2 regions of the Planococcus kocurii genome follow, and region 2 is predicted to be linked to the other one. Evidence: riboswitches for the same ligand, from Rfam matches in the RefSeq annotation. Region 2 holds a riboswitch; the other holds the start of a gene.
What was found. A riboswitch is a leader RNA that binds a small molecule or an ion and turns the genes downstream of it on or off. The one in region 2 is predicted to bind preQ1.

Region 1: another riboswitch for preQ1. It lies ahead of queC (7-cyano-7-deazaguanine synthase QueC); the one in region 2 lies ahead of queF (preQ(1) synthase).

What each region holds. Positions count from the first base shown of each region.
Region 1 covers NZ_CP013661.2:446,220-454,315, forward strand. Annotated here, with positions in the region: gene AUO94_RS02235 (DHH family phosphoesterase) at 1-425, opposite strand, end outside; gene AUO94_RS02240 (YtpI family protein) at 518-823, shown strand; gene AUO94_RS02245 (DRTGG domain-containing protein) at 911-2,218, opposite strand; gene AUO94_RS02250 (metal-dependent hydrolase) at 2,609-3,289, opposite strand; gene AUO94_RS02255 (M24 family metallopeptidase) at 3,390-4,487, shown strand; gene AUO94_RS02260 (universal stress protein) at 4,717-5,184, shown strand; gene AUO94_RS02265 (NADP-dependent oxidoreductase) at 5,237-6,175, opposite strand; PreQ1 riboswitch class I at 6,296-6,339, shown strand; gene queC (7-cyano-7-deazaguanine synthase QueC) at 6,346-7,011, shown strand; partial or broken gene queD (6-carboxytetrahydropterin synthase QueD) at 7,008-7,432, shown strand; gene queE (7-carboxy-7-deazaguanine synthase QueE) at 7,429-8,096, shown strand, end outside.
Region 2 covers NZ_CP013661.2:1,499,897-1,507,992, reverse strand. Annotated here, with positions in the region: gene AUO94_RS07410 (ABC transporter ATP-binding protein) at 1-210, shown strand, start outside; gene AUO94_RS07405 (MerR family transcriptional regulator) at 273-1,037, shown strand; gene AUO94_RS07400 (endonuclease/exonuclease/phosphatase family protein) at 1,553-2,392, shown strand; gene AUO94_RS07395 (queuosine precursor transporter) at 2,436-3,086, opposite strand; gene queF (preQ(1) synthase) at 3,099-3,593, opposite strand; PreQ1 riboswitch class I at 3,691-3,738, opposite strand; gene AUO94_RS07385 (cation diffusion facilitator family transporter) at 3,844-4,746, shown strand; gene AUO94_RS07380 (phosphotransferase family protein) at 4,854-5,786, shown strand; gene AUO94_RS07375 (TraR/DksA C4-type zinc finger protein) at 5,880-6,407, shown strand; gene AUO94_RS07370 (nuclear transport factor 2 family protein) at 6,491-6,853, shown strand; gene AUO94_RS07365 (thiol-disulfide oxidoreductase DCC family protein) at 6,909-7,307, shown strand; gene AUO94_RS07360 (hypothetical protein) at 7,366-8,096, opposite strand, start outside.

The DNA of each region.
Region 1 (8,096 bases), 1.1 Mb from region 2:
ATGTTCCAGTCTTCATGTTCACGACCATATGTATAAAGGTCATAAACCAATTCAGATGCTGAACTAGCCGTTGTATCCACAGACACGATGTCTCCATAGGCATCGTCATTTGGATGGTGATCAATTTTGATGAGTTTGTCGCCTGTCTTATAGCGTTGGTCATCCACACGTTCTGTATTGGCAGTATCTGTGACAATTACTAAAGCCCCTTCGAAATCTTGATCTTCGACAGTGTCAGGAAAATCTAAAAAATCCATCGTGTAATCGTGTGTACCGGCAGCTAAAATACGCTTGTCTGGGTAGTTTTGTTCCAGCAAGTACTTTAAACCAAGTTGTGAACCATACGCATCCGGGTCGGGTCGCACATGACGATGAATAATAATGGTGCTGTATTGCTTAATTGTGTCGATGATTTGACTGTTCATTTCCGAGTTCCTCCATTTATAAGGAAATCCATTCGCAATTTTACTCAGTTCTCAGTACAATGATAATGAGTTTTGGAATTCAGGAGGTCCTTATGTTCATTTTTGTCGTTTTAATTATTGTATCATTTGTCATTTATTTTTATAACAAAACAAAGCAATTCCGCACACGCACCGTTTTGCCCATTCGAAAAAAATGGTATGCTGCACGTGCATCGATGGCGTTGGGAAGTTTTGTCGCCTTTTTTGGTGTCAATCAACTATTCGTTTTTCAAACCGTGATTACGTACATCATTTCAACTATTTTCATTGTTCTTGGTCTAGCTTTGGTTTATTACAACTACAAAGCGGCGCGTCATTATCATGTATTTCTGGAAGAAGAAGCAGATTTGAATCCATAAGTGATTCCATTTGCCCGACAGACTAATTAGGCAGCAGGCACACTCGTTTACTGAGTGTGCCTGCTGCCTTTTAGAGGTCTTTTTGCTTTAACGATCTAGTAATTGGAAAGTCAACATGGCTTTTCCGACGATTTCGTTTTCCAAAGATACTTCAACTTCAACTTTGGCAGATTTTCGACTAATGTCCAAAATGGTTGGTTTGACGTACACCAGCACATCCAACTGAACCGGCTTCAAAAAATAAATGGTTAAGTTTTCTAATACACTATCTTTTCGGTTTTTCGTTTTTAATATTGCCGATGCCGCTTCGGTTAAAATCATGGTATACGCACCATGAGAAATCGAACCATAAGCATTCGTCATTTGAGGTGTCACGCGAAACTCGAGCAATAGTTTGTCGCTAGTTTGTTGGTGAAGTTGACTTTTGATGATATCATCAATTGTTTCGCCTTGTTGTGGCTGGCGTTGAGCCGTTTGAATCGCTTTTAACACATCTTGCCTACTAATAACGCCTTTCAATTTGCCAGAGTCGTCCGCAACAGGCAGTAAATCAATGCCTTCCCAAATCATACGATGTCCTGCCGCCGCAACACTGGTCTGCATTGAGACGGTAATGGGATCTTTAGTCATGACTTTTTCTATTAATTCCGTAGGCGGATGCCCAATCACATCACGCGAAGTAATAATGCCGACCAATCGATTGGATTGGTCCACTACTGGGAAGCCACCATGTGTCGTTTCTTCATTTAATTCGTGATAACGACGAATGGGTTCCTTAAGATTTAAATGATCGGTTTCTTCTAGCGGAATTAAAATATCTTCAATTAACAAAATTTCCTTTTTAATTAATTGATCGTAAATGGCTCGATTAATCATTGTGGCAACCGTAAACGTATCGTAGCTAGTCGAAATAATCGGAAGCTCGAATTCATCCGCTAATTTTTTTACGCCATCCGATGCTTCAAATCCACCGGTCACAAGTACTGCCGCACCTGCACGAAGTGCATATTCATGTGCTTTATAACGATTCCCAACAATTAGTAAATTGCCTGCTTCTGTGTAACGCATCATATCTTCTAGCTGCATGGCCCCAATAACAAATTTGTTGAGGGATTTGTGCAGCCCAGCTCTACCACCCAGCACTTGCCCATCAACAATATTGACAATTTCAGCATAGGTCAATCGTTCAATATTTTCTTTCTTTTTACGTTCAATACGAATTGTCCCCACACGTTCAATGGTCGACACCAATCGGTTTGTTTCTGCTTCTTTAATCGCGCGGTAAGCCGTTCCCTCACTGACCTGCAAATCCTTCGCAATACGCCGTACCGAGATTTTCTCCCCCACAGCTAAAGTCTCAATATGATCCAGTATTTGTTCATGCTTAGTCGCCATGATTTCACCCATTCTTTCTACGTTCCTTTACCTTACAGTGTAGCATAAGTACACGAAAAGTGGAGACGGGCGCTTTGGTCCGACAGGCATAAGACGCGGTGGCCGAGCGGCATTTCTTCAGCCGCACTGACACTGTGGCTTATGTCCCGAGGAGCAGCCCGGCGCAACTAGACAAATCGAAAAGTGGAGACGGGCGTTTTGGTTCGACAGGCATAAGACGCAGTGGCCGAGCGGCATTTCTTCAGCCGCACTGACACTGTGGCTTATGTCCCGAGGAGCAGCCCGGCGCAACTAGACAAATCGAAAAGTGGAGACGGGCGTTTTGGTCCGACAGGCATAAACGGCATAAAACAACCCGAAAAGTTTTTACTCTTCGGGTTGTTTTATGTGCTACAGTTTAATGCTTTCGCCTGACTGTAAAATGTTTACTTGTGCATCTTTTACTAACGACTTAAAGTACTCAGGATCTTGCTTAATGGGCGGGAATGTATTGTAATGGATCGGAACAACCACTTTCGGTTGTAATAATTCGACCGCATAAGCTGCATCTTCTGGCCCCATTGTAAAATGATCGCCAATTGGTACAAACGCCACATCAATATCATTTCGCTCACCTAACATCTTCATGTCACCAAACACTTCTGTATCACCTGCATGGTAAATTGTTTTGCCTTCTGCTGTAAATAAAATTCCAGCTGGCATGCCACCATAAACGACTTCACCTTCTGCTGTTGTGAAAGAAGAACTGTGAAATGCTTTTGTGAACTTTACCACACCAAACTCGAATTCGTGTGCGCCGCCTAACCCCATACCTACTGCGTTTACACCGAGACTGTCTAAATAATTAGCTAGTTCAAATACAGCTATAACTTGCGCATTACTTTTTTTCGCTAGTTCGACGGTATCGCCAACATGGTCGTTATGGGCATGTGTTAAGAGGATCACATCTGGCCTTTCTTTTTCGACCGTTAAATCAGTGAACTCATTGCCGTTAATAAATGGATCAATTAAAATAGTATATTCACCTGTTTTGATTTTCACAATAGAATGACCATGATATGAGACGTGCATAAAATCCCTCCAATTGATGTTTGAATATAGTGAATTCAAGTCATATAGCTGATTTATACCCTGTTTTTTGATATGCTACACATATAGAGGAGGAATACATATGATAAAAATTAACCAACTACAAGATTACCTGAAACAACATTCAATTGATGCGGCATTTATTACAGATCCCTACAACGTTTTTTACGTTAGTGGTTTCAAAAGTAATCCACATGAACGTCTACTAGGTGTCATGATATTCGCAGAAGCTGAACCCTTTTTAATTTGTCCTAAAATGGAAATTCCAGATGCAAAGAATGCTGGGTGGACAGGCGAAATCGTCGGTCACGAAGACACACAAAATTCCATGGAAATTTTATATAAAACAGCAAAATCGCGTGGCATTGAATTAAAAACAATGGCAATTGAAAAAGCGCATATGACAGTAGATCGCTCCGAAGCGATTCTCTCATTCTTTGAGCCGCGTACAATTGTACAACTAGACGATCAGTTAAATGCTATGCGTGTAATAAAAGATGACGCAGAACTTCGAATATTACGTGAAGCAGCGGCATTAGCTGATTACGCGATTGAAGTAGCTGCAAAAACAATTAAAGAAGGCATTACTGAAATTGAAGTCATGACAGAAATTGAATTAGCGTTAAAAAAACGTGGCGTTACGCATATGTCGTTCGATACAACTGTATTGGCTGGAGACAAAGCGGCTTCACCACACGGTAAAACTGGCGATCGTAAATTGAAAAATGGCGACTTGGTATTGTTTGACCTTGGCGTTGTTCATAAAGGCTATTGCTCAGATATTACCCGTACATTAGCGCTTGGAGAACCTAGTGAAGAGCAAAAGGCTGTATATGATATTGTCTATCGTTCTGAAACAGCTGCTCTTGAAGCGGTCAAACCTGGCGTTACAGCTGCTGAACTTGATCAAATTTCACGTAAAGTAATTACAGATGCAGGATACGGTGAGTATTTCACACACCGTTTAGGACATGGTTTAGGCATCGATGTTCATGAATTCCCTTCTATTCATGGAGAGAATTCGATAAAAATGGAAAAAGGAATGGTCTTTACATTAGAGCCTGGTATTTATATTCCTGGTAAAATCGGCGTTCGTATTGAAGATGACGTCGCTGTAACTGCAGATGGTTACGAAGTACTGACAAAATTCCCGAAAGAACTTCAAATTATCCATAATTAATAGACACAGCGACACCAGAAAAATTCTGATGTCGCTTTTCATTTACCGTAAATTGAACGATTGGTTTAAACCATCACTTTACTGCTAGCTATTTATTTCTATTCATCTAATTACCATGTCAAAAGACGCCTTTAATTAGACAAAAAATTCACGAAATTACATCCAATTTAGCAGGAACTTAGATAGTTTTAGCGAATGTTTACAAAGAGAGATAAAGGAGGAATGTAGGATGACATTAAAATACAGTCAAATTCTTGTAGCAGTCGATGGTTCGAAAGAAGCTGAGTGGGCATTTAAAAAATCAGTTGGTATTGCTGGACGGAATAACGCTACATTAAATTTGGTAAACGTAATCGATACCCGTTCGTTCGCTGCAATTGAAGCGTACGATCGCTCGATTGCTGACCGTGCTCAAAAGTTTGCTGAAGATTTATTAGAAGAGTATAAAAAAGAAGCGTTAGCCGGTGGTGTTGAAAAAGTGAACATTGTTGTCGATTATGGTTCTCCTAAAACAATGATTTCAAGAGATTTGGCACAAAAAGTTGAAGCGGATTTAATTATCTGTGGTGCTACCGGATTAAATGCGGTTGAACGTTTCCTAATCGGTAGCGTTTCAGAACACATTGTTCGTTCAGCAAAATGTGATGTATTGGTTGTACGTACTGAAGAAGCTCAAGACGATGCACCAACAGGTTAATACGTAAAACGAAAAAATCCTTTCACTCATGTGAAAGGATTTTTTCGTTTTATTAAGATTTCACTTTGATAATAATTTTTCCGCGAGCATGATGAGTTTCGCTAAGTTCGTGTGCATCTTTTAACCCTTGCTCACTAAACTCAAACACGTGACCAATCGCAGGTTTAAATTCTCCTGATACAAACAAATTAGCCAGCTGATGTAATTGCTCACCGCTCGGCTCTAACCAAAAGCTGCTTGCTTTTACTTCGTGCTCTTGCGCTTTCTCTGCAGAAGGCTGACCTGCAATCGAAATCAGTTTCCCGCCTTTTTTCAAGACTTTGAAACTTTTATCTAGTACTTCTCCACCCATTGTGTCTAATACTGCATCAAAGTTTTCCAGTAACTCACTAAAATCTTCTTCACTGTAATTAATGACACGGTTTGCACCTAGTGATTTGACCAGTTCATCGTTTTTGTCACTTGCAGTCGTCGCTACATACGCTCCGATGCTGTTAGCAATTTGAATGGCCATACTTCCCACTCCACCGGCTCCCGCATGAATCAATACTTTATCTCCTTTTTTAACTTCGGCAAAGTCGACAAGGCATTGATAAGCAGTTAGCCCAGCTAATGGAATTGCCGCGCCTTCTTCAAAAGTCATGCTTTCTGGCATATGAGCTAATAGCTGTTCTTCTACTGGCACAAATTCTGCATAAGTCCCTTGACGTGTTGTCGCAGGTCTCGTAAAGACACGATCGCCTACTTTGAAATGCTTAACGTTTGTGCCAATTTCAGCAACCACACCCGCTGCATCCCAACCTAAAATAATCGGGAATTCCCAAGGTAACATTTCTTTTAAATAGCCTTCACGTAATTTCCAGTCAATTGGATTTATAGAAGTGGCATGAACTTCAACTAGCACCTGATTTTCGTTGATAGTTGGTTTTTCTACTTCTCTTTCTTTCAGTTGTTCTGTACCACCATAACTGTCGATAATAATTGCTCTCATGTCAAACATCCCCTTTCCTTATTCTATAAATATACCCTATTTCAGAAATAGTACACCTTCCGGAGACTTGCATTTATAGTCTTCTTTTCTGGTACATTATGTTATTATTAACACTGTTCGCTAAAAGAGGTTCGCAAACTCCCTCTCTAAAAAACTAAGGAGTGTTACAGATGAAAAAAGAAAAAGCAGTCGTCGTTTTCAGCGGTGGCCAAGACAGTACCACTTGCCTATTTTGGGCAATCAAGAATTTCAAAGAAGTAGCAACCGTCACTTTTGATTACGGCCAGCGTCATTCGGCTGAAATTGAGTGTGCCAGAAAAATCGCTGAAGAACTAGGTGTATCATTTAAGGTATTGGATATGACTTTGATCAATCAACTCTCAGCAAATGCGTTAACACGTGATGATATCGACGTGACCGCAGAAGATGGTGAATTGCCATCTACTTTTGTACCAGGCAGAAATCACTTATTTTTATCTTTTGCAGCAGTTTATGCAGACGCTATCGGTTGCCAACATTTAATTACTGGAGTAAGTCAAACCGACTTCAGCGGTTATCCCGATTGTCGTGATACGTTTATTCGTTCACTAAATGTCACATTAAATTTAGCAATGGACAAGCAGTTTATCATCCATACGCCGTTAATGTGGCTCGACAAAACCGAGGTTTGGGAACTTTCTGATACACTTGGTGCTTTTGAATTTATTCAAGACAAGACCTTAACTTGCTATAACGGCATCCCGAGCACTGGTTGTGGCGAATGTCCTGCCTGCAAATTGCGAAATGATGGACTTGCTCGCTATCAGGATAAAAAAATGGCTGGTGTTAGAGCATGATGCAGCAATTTTATCCGACAATTCCACACGATTTCCAATTTGAGCTCAATAAGGACTTTCATTTTTCAGCAGCGCATTTTATTCCAAGTGAAGAAGCAGGGAAATGCCAAGTCATGCACGGCCATACGTATCACCTCAACATTACAATCGCAGGTAACGAACTTGACGCCATTGGTTTTCTAATTGACTTTAAATTATTAAAAGAACTGATTCATAAAAATACGACCACAGTGTCTTGAACGATCATCCGGAATTTGCCACTAAATTTCCGACCACCGAGCTTCTTGCTAAGCAAGTGTGGCAGTCGATTCAAACGATGCTGCAAGCGACCAGCAACCGTCCCAACTGTCTGCAAGTTATCGTTCGTGAAACACCAACCAGTTATGTTGTATTCCGTCCGAAACAAGAGGACTTGTTATGAGAATTCCAGTGATGGAAATTTTCGGTCCAACCATTCAAGGTGAGGGCATGGTAATGGGACAAAAAACCATGTTTGTGCGCACAGCAGGATGCGATTATTCCTGTTCTTGGTGTGATTCTAAATTCACTTGGGATGGCACAGGCACAAGCGTCTCCAAACAACCTACTGAAATCGTTGAGGAACTCATCCAAACCGGTGGCAAGGCCTTTTCGCATGTCACCATATCCGGTGGCAATCCCGCTCTCCATAAAGGTATCGGTGAACTCGTTGATTTGTGCCATTTGCAAGGCTGGAAAGTGGCTGTAGAAACGCAGGCATCTCTTTGGCAAGAGTGGATGATAGAAATCGATGATATTACCTTGTCACCAAAACCACCTAGTTCTGGTATGAAAACAGATGTAACGAAACTAGATGTATTTATAGAAAAACTGCAAAATGCCAATGTCAGCCTGAAAGTTGTTATTTTTGACGAAATTGACTTTGCTTATGCAGAAAAACTTCACCAGCGTTACCCGGCAGTTCCATTTTTCTTACAAACAGGTAACGAAGACACTGCAACGACAGATGATTTGCAGTTAGTGACTACCTTACTTCATAGATACGAACAATTAATTGATTACCATATTCAGTCCCCTATTATGAATGATGCCAAAGTGTTGCCGCA
Region 2 (8,096 bases):
AGTCAGTCAGAAGGCATCGTTCAACAGGCCTTAAGTCGCTTAATGGAAGGGCGGACTACTTTGGTTATCGCTCATCGACTGTCGACAATTGTGGATGCGGATAAAATTGTTTTTATTGAAAAAGGGCGTGTTACCGGAATTGGAACTCACCAAGAACTAATAGCGAGTCACGCGCTGTACCGCGATTTTGCCACACAGCAACTAACTTGATTAACCTGCTTGACCTTAACGCAACGTCAAGGTGTAGGGTAGATTCATCAGGAGGTGGAGAAATGGACTATACCGTGCAAAAGTTGGGGGAGTTAACCGGAGTTAGCACGCGGACTTTGCGTTATTACGATGAAATTGATTTATTGAAGCCGTTAAGAAAAAATGCGTCCGGATATCGAATTTATGGCGCGCGGGAAGTCGATAAGCTGCAGCAAATTTTATTTTACCGCGAACTCGGATTGAGACTGGAACAGATAAAGAACATCGTTAATGACTCTGGCTTCGATAGTGCCAAAGCTTTAAAAGCACACCGGGAAACACTTCTCGCGAAACGGCGGCAATTGGATCTCTTGATTATCAATGTGGAAAAAACCATTTCCACGAAAAAAGGAGAGAGCATGATGGGGGACAAAGAGAAATTTCAAGGCTTTCAGCAAAAACGTGTGGACGACAACGAACAGCAATATGGCAATGAAATACGCAGTAAATATGGTGATAGTCTAGTCGATCAATCGAATGCCAACATGTTAGGGATGGGCGAAGAGAAGTTTCTGGCGTTTAAAAGTTTAGAGCAGCAAGTATTAAACAGCTTGGCAAACGCTATCGAAACGAAAGACCCGTCGAGCGACGCGGCTCAGCAAATGGCTGCGTTACATCGCCAGTGGTTAAACTTTACGTGGCCGTCCTATAGCAAGAAAGCGCATAGAGGACTCGCAGAGATCTATGTGGCAGACGAGCGATTTGCTGCGTATTACAACAAAGTAAACCATGGAGCCGCTGAATTTTTAAGGGACGCCATTGTGGTTTATACATCACCAGAAGAATAAAAATTTGTTCAAGTGCAGGCAGCCGAGACTTAATAGGCTGTCTGCATTTTTTATGTTGCGATTGGTTTAGAGCGGAACTTTTGTTTTTGCTGCGCATCTCTAAATTCTACTGAACGTGCGTAAACTTTCTTGGGCGTGCGTAAACTCTACTGAACGTGCATAAATTTTCTTGAACGTGCGTAAACTCTACTGAACGTGCATAAATTTTCTTGAACGTGCGTAAACTCTACTGAACGTGCGTAAATTTCTTGAACGTGCATAAATTCTACTGAACGTGCGTAAACTTTCTTGGACGTGCGTAAACTCTTCTGAACGTGCATAAATTTTCTTGAACGTGTGTAAACTCTACTGAACGTGCATAAACTCTTCTGAAATGGAAGCAAGTCGTAACACCTCGGATTTTCCGTTTACGAAATCTTTACACTCTTGTCACAGCCACTTCACAAGCACTTGTTATACTAAAGCCAATTAAACAGCTGCCAACGATTTGTGTTCATCGAAAAGGAGAGGTTTGCATGCACGGGAATCAAAAGAAAGCACCAATTGTCAAAGTTATGTCTTTTAACATTGCTCATGGGTTGGGGATGGATGGAGTCGTCGATTTGGAGAGGACCGCAGGAGTTATCGAGGAATCCTGTGCGAACATTATTGCCTTGCAGGAAGTTGACCGTTATTTTTCTGCTCGCAGTTCATTTGTGGACCAAGTAGAGTGGTTGAGCAAAAGACTTGGCATGCATGCGGCTTACGGAGCCAATATGAGTTTTGCACCTGAAGATTCAGAACGTCCGAATCATCAATATGGCAATGTCATTTTGAGTAACTACCCAATCAAATACGTCGAAAATCATTTATTGACTCAAGTTCCGTGTCCATTTGGAAATAATGAACAACGGGGTCTGTTAGAAACCATCATTGAAGTGGAAGGTAGTTATTTGAGTGTATTTAATACCCATTTAGCGCTGAAAGATGAAGAGCTAGCAGTTAGTGTTGATGAAATTTTGACCCTTACAGAAAAAACCCGCTTTCCACAAATTCTTGTTGGGGACTTTAATGCCCCACCTTCGAACGGTTATATGCAAAAACTCAACAGCCAGTTCAACGATGCTTTTTTGACAATGAAAAGAGGCGATGCCTACACATATCCCTCTCCTTACACAAATAAAGAAACAGCTGAGATTTTGTCTCCAGCAATACGAATCGACTATATTTTTTCAGATAGCGCTATTGATGTCGTACAGGTAGCCGTTATTGAGACGGCCGTTTCCGATCATATGCCGATTGTAGCGGATATGGTCCTGACTGGTGCGACAGTACACAGTAAAGATGGTTTGCAAAAAGAACGGGCAAAGGTCTAAACAGTCAAACTTCAGCATATATGATGAAAAAACCGGAAGCTCTCTATTGGAGAGCTTCCGGTTTTTGATGTCCGTAAATTTGATGGCCTGCTAGATCGCGTCTGCATAACTTGACGAGTAAATACACCAGTGGCGTGTCGGCTGCAGCCACGAGCCATTTGAATGCATATTGTGTCACAATCATGCCAAGTAATACACTAGTTGGCAAAGTGCCGTAAAAAGCGATGGTGATGAAAATGCTCGTATCGACCAATTGGCTGACCATTGTTGAGGCATTATTGCGAAGCCACAACTTGGAATGACCATGTTTTTCTTTCAGTTTATGGAAAATAGTGACGTCCAGGTTTTGACTAATAAAGTAAGAAACGAGACTGGCTACAGTAACACGAAAACCTGCAGAAAAGATGGTTTCGAATGATTCTTGATTCGTAAAAAAAGAAGCAGCTGGCAAATGAATAGCAAGAAAAATAAACGCCAGTGCACAAAGCTGTGTAACAAATCCTGCTGTAACGGTTTGTCTTGCAGCTTCTTTGCCATATACTTCTGCAATCGTATCTGTGATCGGGAAAGTGAAAACATAGACGATGACAGCAGCCGGTAAAACAGCCCATTCGCCGATACTGAATAATTTCACCGCGAGTATATTCGATAAGATTAACAAGCCGACAAATGCGCCGTTCAAATAAAGTAACATTTGCTGAGCTCCTTATCGATTGGTAATCGTTTCGGGATTCATGTCGTGATTCATCATCCGGTACGATGCCATTTCTTCGTATTTTGTTCCAGGTTGGCCATAGTTTGTGTAAGGATCAATCGACAAACCGCCACGTGGCGTGAATTTTCCCCAAACTTCGATATACCGAGGATCCATCAATTTGATTAAATCATTCATAATGATGTTAACAACATCTTCATGAAAATCTCCATGATTGCGGAAACTGAATAAATAAAGCTTCAGTGATTTGCTTTCGACTAATGTTTTGTCGGGAATAAAGCTCAAGTAGATCGTAGCGAAATCGGGTTGCCCAGTTTGCGGACAAAGGGAAGTAAACTCAGGACAATTAAATTTCACAAAATAATCACGGCTGTGCAGATTGTCGATGGGTTCTAAAATGTCTGGATCGTATTCAAATTTATACTTGGTGTTTTGATTGCCAAGCAATTCTAAATGCTCGAGCGTGTCTTCGTTTCTTCCTGCCATAAAAACGGCCTCCTTTTAGATGCCCGGTTAGGAAGAGGGTTATAAAAAACGGACAAAAGAAAAAGCCAAATCGCATGTGGATTTGGCTGAGTTTCGACAATCCATAGTTTTTTATAGAGGGTGAAATGCTATGAACCTCTCCCGTTGCCGGGGTATTTACTTTTTACTCATCTATCGTATAAGACTTACTATGCGTTGTCAATCGACCAAATTTGTTAACATATTAGCAACAGCCAAAGGAGAGGATCGCATGGGGCATGATCATGATCATTTTGAAACAGTTAGAAGCGGCAATAAAAAAGCTTTATCTATCGCACTTATCATAACAGCCGGCATCATGTTGCTAGAGTTTTTCGGCGGACTCTTCACAAACAGTTTGGCTTTAATTGCAGACAGCGGTCATATGTTGTCGGATACGGTTTCACTGGTACTGAGTTTGTCAGCTATTTGGTTTGCGGGAAGAGCAGCGTCTGCTAACAAAACCTATGGCTACTACCGTTTTGAAATTCTTACCGCCTTTATTAATGGTATTACGTTATTTGTTATGGCAGGTTTTATCATTTATGAAGCTGTCCAGCGTTTATATGAGCCTGCGGAAGTTCAAGGAGGTTGGATGCTAGTCATTGCGTCAATTGGTCTTGCTGCTAACGTATTGAGCGCGTGGGTGTTAAACCGTGGTGCCGATGTTCAAGGCAATCTTAATATGAAAAGTGCTTATATGCATATTATCGGAGATGCGCTTGGTTCAGTAGGCGCCATAGTAGCGGGCATGCTTATTCTGTTATTTGACTGGACGATAGCGGATCCGCTGATTTCGGTCGCTGTTGCGTTATTGATTTTGCGGAGCGCCTGGGGCATTCTTCAAAATAGCATTCATATTTTGATGGAGGGAACACCTGAGACGATTGATACGCAGCAAGTGAGAGAGCGGCTGCTTGAAATCGAAGGTGTGTTAGACGTTCATGACCTTCACGTGTGGACGATTACATCTGGCATGGACTTGTTTACATGCCACATTGATGTCGATGTCAATATACAAGAGCAAAAGGTTCTTCAAGAAGCTTTGAAATTGGTTTATGATGTGTGCGGAATTGAACATGCCACCATCCAAATTGAAAAAACCGACACTGTACACGACTCACTAAAGGTATAAATTTAAAAAGAGTGGATTATCTGTTAATTTCTCTATCATTGACGGATAGCATCCATATTTTTCATGGTAAACTAAAGGTAAAAGATAGGCAGAAAGGAGCGACAAGAATGGCAGGCGAACAGTATGGATTACAAAAGCAATCAATAGAATGGGTGAAAAGCCAACTAAACGAGCAAGTAGAAATCATCGACGTTGATCCGCTGACGGGCGGAACCTCTTCAAAGCTATTTGAGCTAACTGTCAAAGAGAACGATCAAGTGCTTTCTTACGTTCTGCGACTTTTTCATAAAGCCGATTGGTTGGAAAAAGAGCCTGATTTAGCAAGACATGAAGCAGATAGCCTTCAGTACGCTGAGCAGTCCGGCCTTCTTGTCCCTCACTTAATCGCTTATGACGAAACCGGACAAGAAAATGGCGTGCCTGCAGTATTCATGACAAAAGAGTCTGGCTCTGTCGTACTTCAACCAACTCATGATAACAAATGGACAGATCGACTGGCAGCGGCTTTGGCAGAGTTGCATCAAATAAAGGCAGAAGACTTTCCATACGAATATTTTTCTTATAACGATGCGTTCTTACTTGAAAAGCCGACGTGGTCCAAAGTTCAAAACGATTGGATGCGAGCTTTTTACATTGTTTCTGGAAACCGTCCTAAAGTGCGGGAGTGTTTCATTCATCGAGATTTCCATCCAGCTAATGTGCTGTGGGAAAACGGCGAAATTAGTGCTATCGTAGACTGGGTCAACGCATGTCGAGGGCCCGCAGGAATCGATGTTGGCCATTGCCGTGTCAACCTAGCTCAGATGTATGGAATTTCTGTTGCTAATGAGTTTCTGGCAGCGTATCAGCGGCATGCTGGGAATCTATTTGTTTACGATCCGTATTGGGATCTGGTTTCACTAATAGACACCTTAAATGGATCACCTACTGTGTACCCGGGGTGGAAAGCGTTCGGTATGAAAGGATTGTCTGACGAGTTGGTACGACATCGATTAGATGATTATTTATTAAGTCTTTTGGATCGATTTGATGACTTTTAAGTCCTCCTGCTAAAAGAGTCAGTATCATTTCAGGTTTGATTTCCCCGATAAAGGCAATATAACAATAAGTGAGTTTTTTGAGGAGGAAATTGGATGACAGATGAACAACTAAAGAAATTGAAAAAGCAATTAGTAGAACAAGTAGAATCACTAGAAGAACGCGTAGAGCATACAGAAGAGTTTGAGACGACCGAACTTTCAAACTACGATAATCATCCTGCTGACAATGCCACAGATTTATACGATCAAGAACGCGGTCTGGCGATGACTCAGTTTAAAGAAGAAGAATTAGCAGACGCTAAAGCAGCTCTAGCTGCAATTGAAGACGGTAGCTACGGGACGTGTTCAGTGTGTGGCAAAGAAATTCCGTTTGAACGATTGGAAGCATTGCCAACCGCGTTGACTTGTATCGATCACGCAGATCAACATCCGGATTTGGAAAGTCGCCCATCTGAAGAAGATGTTCTACAGGCTTCCACAGCACAGCCTGTCAAAAAAGAAGACGACGGCATTCGAGACTACCAAGATAGTTTTGAAGATGTAGAGGATTTTGGCTCGTCGGATACACCGCAAGATCAACCAAGCGAAGATTCACAAGATTTTTTCAAAGACGATAAATAAAACGATCCCCTCCTGCCGTTAGGCAAGGAGGGGATTTAAAAAACAGCACGATTTCCCGGGAAATAACAGCTAGGGGGTTAAGTATGGATAGATTGAAAGAAGAAATTTATAGGCTTGAATGCAGCCACTTGGAGCCGGAGTGTTGGGTTTCAACCGATAAGTTAAGTGAAGTGCTGGACGATGAGTTTTTTGAATTTGGCAGTTCTGGAGGTCTTATTAAACGTCAGGATTTTGAAGGGGATTTTCCATCAAATCCCGACCCAATGGCTATTCATTTTTTCGAAATGCACAAATTAGGTCCAGATGCTGTGCTGACCACGTACCAAATAACCAACTTAAAGACGGGAAAGCTGACGAACCGGAGTTCTGTCTGGAAAAAACGAGAAAATGGCTGGAGATTATTTTTCCATCAAGGAACAGTTTCAGCTAGCAACGTGTTTGAATAAAGAAAGAATAGGCTATTCACATAACAGAACTATTTTGTCGAAGGAGGAATTTTTCATGGAACATGCCATCGTATTATTTGATGGAGACTGCAATTTTTGCGATTCAAGCGTTCAATTTATCATCAATCATGATCCCGCTGGCTATTATCAGTTTGCTTCGTTGCAAAGTGAGATTGGCCAAGAACTTTCAAGGAAATTCAAAGTACCGGGAGATGTCGATAGTTTAGTATTGATCAAGGATGGACAGGCGTTTGTGAAATCTGAAGGGGCTTTAATGATTTCGCATCACTTAACAGGTCTCTGGAAATTGGCGCATTACTTGAAACCATTTCCACGAGTAGTTCGTGACGGCGCGTATGACATTATCGCTAAAAATCGGTATAAAGTATTCGGCAAGTTGGATAGCTGCATGCTGCCCCCTCCTCACATACGCAAACGATTTCTGGACAAATAATAGAACAAGCCCGAATCCGGTAATCCTCGGGTTCGGGCTTTCTTAGGAATAGAAAATCTCAGTAGAAATTGGATATTCGCCAATAGTGACTGGCAGTAGGTCCTGCCATAAAAGCGAGACCTTCACTTTCTTTTTGATGAATGGCCGTCCATTCGTGGTTATCTTCAAACTTCAAATAAACTTCGTGATTGGGCGATTGATCATGTACGCCAATAATGTCATACGTGCCATTTTGATAAAAATCAGCTGATAGTTCGTAATCAATGTTTGGTGACGTTGTGAGTGGGTTTCCTACGCAATGCGTTAAGGTGATGACCATTTTTGGTTCGATTTCTGCTGCTTTCTCTAATTCAATTTTTTGAGAGGAAGCAATATCAGCTTTGCTAAAATTTTTTCGCCAATTGTATCCAATGGTGGGTCCTATGTGCTTGTCCCATACCAATGTCGGACTTTGGTTAAAGTTAATAGTAAGATTGACTTGAGACCGGTAATGCGGTGACTCAGCGTCAAAGCTTCGTCCATCCCCTTGAAAATAGGCAAAAGGGGACAAGAGATTAGGGTTTTTCAATAAGGTATCTGGCAGAAAAGTAGTATAGCGTAATTGCCAGGCTGGGACTAGTTGAGTCGATTCTTTATCGGACAATAAAGAATCGAGAGAAGCAATTTTTTTAGTCAGCCAAAAGTCTTCTGTTGCTGCTTTTTTTTGCGGAGATTTTTGGTGTAAACTATTAAAAAACTTATTTAACGCAATTTTTTTGTCGCTAACCTTTTTTTGAGACTTTACGATTG